DNA from 2 places in the Janthinobacterium breve genome. Region 2 is predicted to be linked to the other one. Evidence: predicted binding sites of a transcription regulator. Region 2 holds the regulator's gene; the other holds the start of a gene.

Region 1 (4,262 bases), on a different contig from region 2:
TCAGCAGCAGCGCATTGCCATCCGTTTTATATGCGCGCAGCTTGGCCACATACTTGGCCGGTTCCCAGTACATGACCTGGCTGTCGTTGAGGCCTGTCGTCACCAGCATGGCTGGATAATTCTTGCGCGCAATGTTGTCGTAGGGCGAGTAGCTGAGCATGTAGTCGTAGGCCGCTTTCTGGTTCGGGTCGCCCCATTCCAGGTATTCGCCCGTCGTCAGGGGCAGGCTGGCGTCCATCATGGTATTCATCACGTCGACAAACGGTACGGCCGCGTGCACGGCGTGGAACAGGTCGGGGCGCATGTTGACGACGGCGCCCATCAGGAGGCCACCGGCGCTGCCGCCCTGGATGATCAGGCGATTCGGGCTGGTCCATTTTTCGCGCACCAGGTAGTCGGCGCTGTCGATGAAGTCATTGAAGGTGTTTTTCTTCTTCATCAGCATGCCGTCTTCATGCCAGGCTTCGCCCATGTCCGTGCCGCCGCGGATATGCGCTTGCGCATAGATCACGCCCCGTTCCAGCAGGCTGATGCGGCTGATGGAAAAACTGGCTTCCGTGGAAATGCCGTACGAGCCGTACGAGTACAGCAGCAGCGGTGCGGAACCGTCGAGCTTTACGCCTTTCTTGTAGACGACCCACAGTGGCACTTGCACGCCATCACGCGCCTTCACCCACAGGCGCTGCGTGGTGTAGCGGCTGCCATCAAAGCCGCCGACGATTTCCTGCTGTTTCAGCACCGTGCGCTTGCCATCCTCCATGCTGACGTCAATCACCGTGGGCGGCGTGACGGGCGACTGGTAGGACATGCGAAATTGCGTGGCGGTAAATTCTGGCGTGCCGGCCGCCGTGGCCAGATAGACGGGGTCGTCGAACTGCACCGTCTTCCAGTTTTTATGCGCGAAATCGTAGATGCGCGCGCGGTTCAGGGCGCGGGCCTTTTCCATCACCACCAGGTGGCCCTGGAACACGTCGATGGACTGGATCACGGCGTCCTTGTCGTGCGGCACGACGGGTTTCCAGTGTTTCGGCTGTGGCGCAGACAGCGGCGCGCTGACGACGCGGAAATTCTTCGCCTCCTTGTTGGTGAGAATATACAGCTGGCCGTCGCGGTGCTCGACGACGTAGCGGTGGCCTTTTTCGCGTTTCAGCACGCTCTGGAAACTGCCTTGCGGCTTGTTCGTTGGCAGCAGCAGCACTTCGCTGGTATCCGTGCTGCCCGAGGTCAGCACGAAGTAGCGCTTGTCGTGCGTGCGGCCCACATTGATGGCGAACTGTTCCACCGGCTCGTGGTAGACCTGCTGCGCCGCGCCGCCCAGGGCCAGGCGGAACAAGCGGTCCGAGCGCTTGGTGGTGGCGTCTTCCTGGGCCAGCATCAGGGTGGCGTTATCCGCCGCCCAAGCCAGCGATGTCACGCGCGGCATACTGTCGCCCAGCAACTTGCCCGTCTTCAAATCCTTGACATGCAACTCGTACTGGCGGAAACCCGTCGTGTCGGTGGTGTAGGCCAGCAATTGTTCATTCGGGCTGATGGCAAACGCGCGCACGGCAAAGAATTTGTGGCCTTCGGCCAATTGATTCTGGTCCAGTAGGATTTCTTCCACCGCTTGCGCATCGTAGGCACCGCTGGCGCCGACAGGACGGCGGCAATGAAGCGGGTATTGCTTGCCCGCTTCCGTGCGCGTGTAATAGTAAAAATTACCTTGGCGCGCAGGCACGGACAGATCCACTTCCTGCATGCGGCCCTTGACTTCCGCGTACACCTTGTCGGCCAGCGGCTGGATCGGGGCCGTGACGGCGGCCGTGTAGGCGTTTTCCGCATTCAGGTAATCGATCACGGCAGGATCAGTTTTCTTTTGCAGCCAGCGGTAGTCGTCCGTGACGACGCTGCCGTGGCGCGTTTCCTGCCAGGCTGTCTTGGCGGCGACCGGCGCGGTGGCCGTGGCAACGGTGGTGGTGGCGTCGGCGGCCAGCGCGGATGGCGCCAGCGTGGACAGCAGGATGGATGAGCAGACAGCCAGGTGGCGTAAAGCATGATGTGCTGTAGACAAGGCAACTCCTTTTCATAGTCGTGTCAGGATTGTAATCTTGCTATTGAGAAAAGCAACTGCGGTGCTCGTGCGTTTCAACTTGCATCCACGGACATTTGCAGCGATACTGTATATAATTACAGTACTCAACAGCATCCCGCCGCGAGGTGTCCTTGATCACATCTGCCCCCACATTGCCTGAACCACGCCGCTGGATTGCCCACCTGGACATGGATGCCTTCTTTGCCTCCGTGGAACTGTTGAAATATCCGGAACTGCGCAGCGAAGCCGTCGTCATCGGCGGCGGCCGGCTGCAGCAACCCGTGCTGCAGGATGACGGCACGCGGCAATTTGCGCGCATGCGCGACTACGTGGGGCGCGGCGTCGTCACCACGTCGACCTATGCGGCGCGTAAGTTTGGCGTGTTTTCCGCCATGGGCATCATGAAGGCGGCCAAGCTGGCGCCCGACAGCATCCTGCTGCCAGCCGATTTCGAGGCCTACCGCGAGTATTCGGCCCGCTTCAAGCAAGCCGTGGCCCATCTGTGCCCCATCATCCAGAACGTGGGCATCGATGAAATCTATGTCGACCTGACGGAATACGGCGAGCAGGCGCCGGCCATGGCCGCGCGCCTGAAGGCGGCCGTGTTCGAGGCGACGGGCCTGTCGTGCTCGATCGGCCTGGCGCCGAATAAATTGCTGGCGAAAATCTGTTCCGATCTGGAAAAGCCCGACGGGCTCACCATGTTGTCGCCCGAGGATATTGCAACGCGCGTGTGGCCCTTGCCGGCAAAAAAGATCAACGGCATCGGCCCGAAGGCCACGGCCAAGCTGGAAGCCCTGGGCATCGTCACTATCGGTGAACTGGCGCAAGCCGACCTGGCCATGCTGCGCACGCAGTTCGGCGATCTGTACACGGGCTGGCTGCACCAGGCGGCGCTGGGCCTCGATGAGCGGCCCGTGCAGACGAGCCGGGAAACCAAGTCCGTCAGCCGCGAAACGACGTTCGAGCGCGACTTGCAGGTGGTGCGCGACCGCGCCACCCTGTCGGAAAAGCTGGAAAGCCTGTGTACGCGCGTGGCGGGCGACCTCGACAAGCAGTCGCTGGCGGGGCGCACGGTGGGCATCAAGCTGCGCTTCGAGGATTTCAGCACCGTCACGCGCGATATCACCCTGCCCAGCGCCACGGCGGACGCAGCCGCCATCCTGCGCGCCAGCCGCGATTGCCTGCGGCGCGTGCCATTTGAAAAGAAAATCCGCCTGCTGGGCGTGCGCATCTCGACCTTGTGCCATCCGGCCGTGGTGACGCGGCAGGCGCCAGCCCAGGCGGAGCTGTTTCCCAGCCTCTAGCGGCGTTTCCTACAAGATACATACCGCGCCGGACCGCGCTTTTGACGGCATTTTCACGTCGAAAGTGTAGAATGGCGTTCCCCTGGCACTACTGAAACAAACGGAAGACAAAAACTATGTGGTTCAAGAATCTTCAGATTTACCGCCTGCCCGCACCATGGGCTTACACGCCAGAACAACTGGAAGAGGCGCTGTCCTCGAACAAATTTACGCCGGCGACCAGCATGGATCTGATGCGCCAGGGCTGGGATACGCCACGTCCGAACGGTGGCCTGGTCCATGTTGTCAATAAGCAAATGCTGATCTTGCTGGGCACGGAAAAGAAACTGTTGCCAGCGACCGTCATCAACCAGGTGGCCAAGGCCCGCGCTGCCGAGATGGAAGAAGCGCAAGGCTTTGCGCCCGGCAAGAAAGCCATGAAAGAATTGAAGGAGCGCGTGGCCGACGAGTTGCTGCCGCGCGCTTTCAGCATCCGCAGCAACGTCTGGACCTGGATCGACCCCGTCAATGGCTGGCTGGTGGTCGATGCGGCCAGCCCGGCAAAAGCCGATGAAGTCATCAAACTGCTGCTGAAAGCCGTCGACAAACTGCCGCTGGAAAGCCTGCGCGTGCAGCGCTCGCCCGTGGCGGTGATGACGGAATGGCTGCAGGCCGACGATGCGCCAGCCGGCTTCACGGTCGACATGGACACGGAATTGCGCGCCACGGGCGAAAGCAAGGCCACCGTGCGCTACGTGCGCCACACCCTGGAAGCGGACGACGTGCGCCGCCACATCGCGGCCGGCAAGCAGTGCACGCGCCTGGCCATGACGTGGAACGACAAGATTTCGTTCGTGCTGACGGAGTCCCTGGCCATCAAGAGCGTCAAGCCGCTGGACGTGATC
Region 2 (4,262 bases):
TCGCCTCGGCCGCGCCACCGGTGATCTACCCGAACGTGTATGGCATCGACATGCCGACGCGCGACGAACTGATCGCCTACGGCCGCACGACGGAAGAAGTGTGCCGCGAAATCACGGCCGATTACCTGGTGTACCAGGATATCGGCGCGCTCAAACAGGCGATTGCCGACGTCAATCCGGCACTGACCAACTTCGAGGCTTCGTGCTTCGATGGTGTGTACGTGACGGGCGACGTGTCGCAGGAATACCTGGACCGCCTGGAATATGCGCGCCACCATCCGAAGGCTGCAGCGCCCGAAGATACGCCGCGTTCCCAGCTGAACCTGAACCTGGCGACAACGGAAGCATAAGTAACCTGCCCGGCCTGCGCCGGGCTTTTTTTTTCTGCGATCATGAACGATAAAAAAAACTACGGCTTTACCACCACCATCCTGCATAACGACCGCCGCAAGGGCATCGAGCATGGCTCCCTGCACAAGCCCGTGCACACCTCCGTCGCGTTTGGCTATGGCGACGCGCGCCAGCTCGCTTCCGTATTCCAGGGCAAGGAGCCGGGCTTTCGCTACGGCCGCCAGGGCAATCCGACGGTTTCGGCGCTGGAAGACAAGGTCAACAAGATGGAAGACGGCGTTGCTACCCTGTGCTTCGCCACCGGCATGGGCGCCATCGGCGCCGTGGTGCAATCCTTGCTGCGCGCGGGCGACCATGTGGTGTCGTCGGCCTTTTTGTTTGGCAACACCAACAGCCTGTGGCAAACGGTGACGGGGCAGGGCATCGCCGTGTCGTTTGTCGATGCCACCGATGTGGCCAACGTGGCCGCCGCCATCACGCCGGCCACGCGCATCGTGTTCGTGGAAACCATCGCCAATCCGCGCACGCAGATCGCCGACCTGGCAAAGATCGGCGCGCTGTGTCGCGAGAAGGGCATCCTGTACATCGTCGACAACACCATGACGACGCCGTACCTGTTTCGCCCGAAAGCGGTGGGCGCGGGCCTGGTGGTCAATGCCTTGACGAAATCCATCGGCGGCCACGGCAATGCGCTGGGCGGCAGCTTGACGGACACGGGCGTGTTCGACTGGACGCAGTACCCGAACATTTTCGACAATTATAAAAAGGCGGCACCCGCGCAGTGGGGCATCGCGCAAATCCGCGCCAAGGCCTTGCGCGACTTCGGCGCTTCGCTGGGCCCGGAGGCGGCGCACCATATCGCCGTCGGCGCGGAAACCATGGCCTTGCGCATGGACCGCAGCTGCTCGAACGCCCTGGCGCTGGCCACCATGCTGCAAGCGGACCCGCGCGTGGCTGCCGTGCATTACCCGGGCTTGACGTCGCACCCGCAGCACGCGCTGGCGACGGACTTGTTCCGCAGCTATGGCTCGCTGTTCAGCTTTGAATTGAAGGATGGCATCGACTGCTTCGATTTCCTGAATCGTCTCAATCTTGCCATTCCAGCGAGCAACCTCGGCGACACGCGCACCCTGGTCATTCCCGTTGCCCACACGATTTTCTACGAGATGGGTGCCGAGCGCCGCGCCAGCATGGGCATTGCCGAGTCGCTGATCCGTGTGTCCGTCGGTATCGAGGATGAAGCCGATCTGCTCGAGGATTTCCGCCTGGCACTGGATGCATAGGCCGCCGGACAAATGAAAAGGGCCGCAACAGTCATTCTGTTGCGGCCCTTTTTATATGCAGCTGTTTAATGCCAGCTGCGCATCAAGCCCACAGCCAGGCCCTCAAGGGCGAATTCATCTTCCGGCGACACGGTAATGACCTTGAAGTCGGGGTTTTCCGGCAGCAGTTCGATGACGGAGCCCGTTTTCTTGTAGCGTTTGACGGTGACTTCGTCGCCGATGCGGGCAACGACGATCTGGCCGTTCTTGGCGCTGTCGACCTTCTTGACGGCCAATAAATCGCCATCCATGATGCCGGCGTCGCGCATGGACCAGCCGCGTACCTTCAGCAGGAAGTCGGGCTTGGCCGAAAACAGGGCCGGGTCCACGTTGTAGCTCGCTTCCAGGTTTTCCTGCGCCAGGATGGGCGAACCGGCTGCCACGCGGCCGATCAGCGGCAGCGACATCAGCAGTGCTGCCGGCACCTTCGAGGACAGCGTGTCGGCGGCAGCACTCGCCGCCGCACCGATCAGGCGAATGCCACGCGACGTGCCGGGCGAAATCTCGATCGCGCCCTTGCGGGCCAGGGCTTGCAAATGCTCTTCGGCCGCATTGGCCGATTTGAAACCCAATTCATTGGCGATTTCGGCACGGGTAGGAGGGAAACCCGTATTTTCAATCGCGTCCTTGATCAGGTTCAGGATTTGTTCTTGTCGTGCTGTCAGCTTGATCATGAGCGGTGGGTGCATACTAAAATGCTGTCTATATGAACAGTCTGTATTTTTGTACAGTATCGCCCACTATGCAAGGGAATTTCCGTTATTTGCGCGAATTTCGTGCGAAATACTGGAATGCGCAGGGAAAAGCGCCTGGCGGGCCCCGTGTACGGGCCGCTTGTTGAAGGAATGATTGAAACGTTTGCAAAAGGCGGTTATAATCTTCGGCTGACCTTCCCACACCCGTCTTGACGCCGGGGTGGGCGATTATCAATCCGACCTGAAGGAGTTTGCATGCGTCATTATGAAATAGTCTTTATCGTCCATCCGGACCAAAGCGAGCAAGTGCCCGCGATGATCGAACGCTACAAAGCCAGCGTAACCACCCGCGGCGGTTCGGTTCACCGCGTGGAAGATTGGGGCCGCCGTCAAATGGCTTACTCGATCCAAAAGCTGCCTAAAGCACACTACATCTGCCTGAACATCGAATGCGACAACGAGACCCTGGTCGAGTTGGAAACAGCATTCAAATTCAATGATGCCGTGTTGCGTCACCTGACCGTTAAAATGAAGAAAGCTGAAACAGCTCCTTCGCCGATGATGAAATCGGTACAACGCGAAGACGCGGCCAAAAGCCACCGCACCGAAGCACCAGCAGCCGCTCCAGCCGCAGCAGCAGCTTAATTCTTGACCAGGATCGTGCGCTGAACCAGCTACAAGTAACCGCCATCATTGCCGAGCGCGAAATATTGCGCTATACCCCGGCAGGGCTGCCGATCGTGAATGCAGTATTGCAGCACAGTTCGCAGCAGATGGAAGCAGGGATTGCCCGTTTGACCGAGTTTGATATTGCCGCGCTAGCCGCTGGCGAAATCTCAGGCCGGTTCAGTCAGGCAAGCTTGGGCGGGGTATATCAGTTCACGGGTTTCCTGGCCAGGAAGAGCCGCAACAGCAAGAGTTTGGTGTTTCACATCATTGATTTTAGTGCAGTCACTTTGACTAGCGCATTTTAGATACAGGAGCCTGACATGGCATTCGGTAAAAAGTTCGACAAAAATAAGCTCAAGCTTAAAGAAAAACGCAAACAGCAAAATCCGTTGTTCAAACGCAAGAAGTTCTGCCGCTTCACCGCAGCTCACGTTGAGCAAGTCGACTACAAAGACGTCGACACGCTGAAAGACTTCGTCCAAGAAAACGGCAAGATCATGCCAGCACGCCTGACCGGTACCAAAGCGCACTACCAGCGCCAAGTCGACACCGCAATCAAGCGCGCTCGCTTCCTCGCGCTGCTGCCATACACCGATCTGCACCACGCTTAATCGGTCAGATATTCCTGGAGAAGAACTATGCAAATCATTCTGTTAGAAAAAGTTGTTAACGTCGGTAACCTCGGCGAAGTCGTCAAAGTCAAAGACGGTTACGCACGTAACTTCCTGATCCCGCAACGCCTGGCACGTCGTGCTACGGCTACCGCTGTGGCTGAATTCGAAGTCAAGCGCGCCGAACTGGAAAAAGCTGCTGCCGCCAAACTGGCTGCATCGCAAGCCCAGGGCGAAAAACTGAGCGGTCTGACCGTTCAAGTTGCTCAAAAAGCTGGCGTCGATGGCCGTCTGTTCGGTTCCGTCACCAACTTCGACATCGCTGAAGCGCTGACCAAGCAAGGTTTTGCTGTTGAAAAAGCACAAATCCGCATGCCTACCGGCCCGCTGAAGATCGTTGGCGAGCACAGCGTTTCGGTTGCTCTGCACACCGACGTGGTCGTGGAAGTTGTTATCGCTGTCGTTCCAGACGCGAACGCGTAATCGTTTGCGGGCCTGTCCCGCAAGCATTGCCGCACGATGAAAAGCCGGGTTCGCCCGGCTTTTTTGTGGCCTTTTTTTCGCTCAATTTCAGCCCTTTATTTTTGCCAGCACGCCGAAGCGGGTATAATTCG

The links. Region 2 encodes LexA, which represses DNA repair genes until DNA is damaged. Its sites were predicted from a motif close to ACTGTATNNNNATACAGT; they were not measured.
Region 1: the regulator LexA is predicted to act here: its motif matches at 2,156-2,173, upstream of dinB (DNA polymerase IV).

Annotation. Positions count from the first base shown of each region.
Region 1 is NZ_JBNYXY010000013.1:100,955-105,216, reverse strand. It holds gene ACQ4W0_RS25240 (S9 family peptidase) at 1-2,050, opposite strand, end outside; gene dinB (DNA polymerase IV) at 2,224-3,378, shown strand; gene ACQ4W0_RS25230 (recombination-associated protein RdgC) at 3,495-4,262, shown strand, end outside.
Region 2 is NZ_JBNYXY010000014.1:68,443-72,704, forward strand. It holds gene purF (amidophosphoribosyltransferase) at 1-350, shown strand, start outside; gene ACQ4W0_RS26095 (cystathionine gamma-synthase family protein) at 393-1,634, shown strand; gene lexA (transcriptional repressor LexA) at 1,700-2,347, opposite strand; gene rpsF (30S ribosomal protein S6) at 2,624-3,013, shown strand; gene priB (primosomal replication protein N) at 3,034-3,342, shown strand; gene rpsR (30S ribosomal protein S18) at 3,358-3,648, shown strand; gene rplI (50S ribosomal protein L9) at 3,676-4,131, shown strand.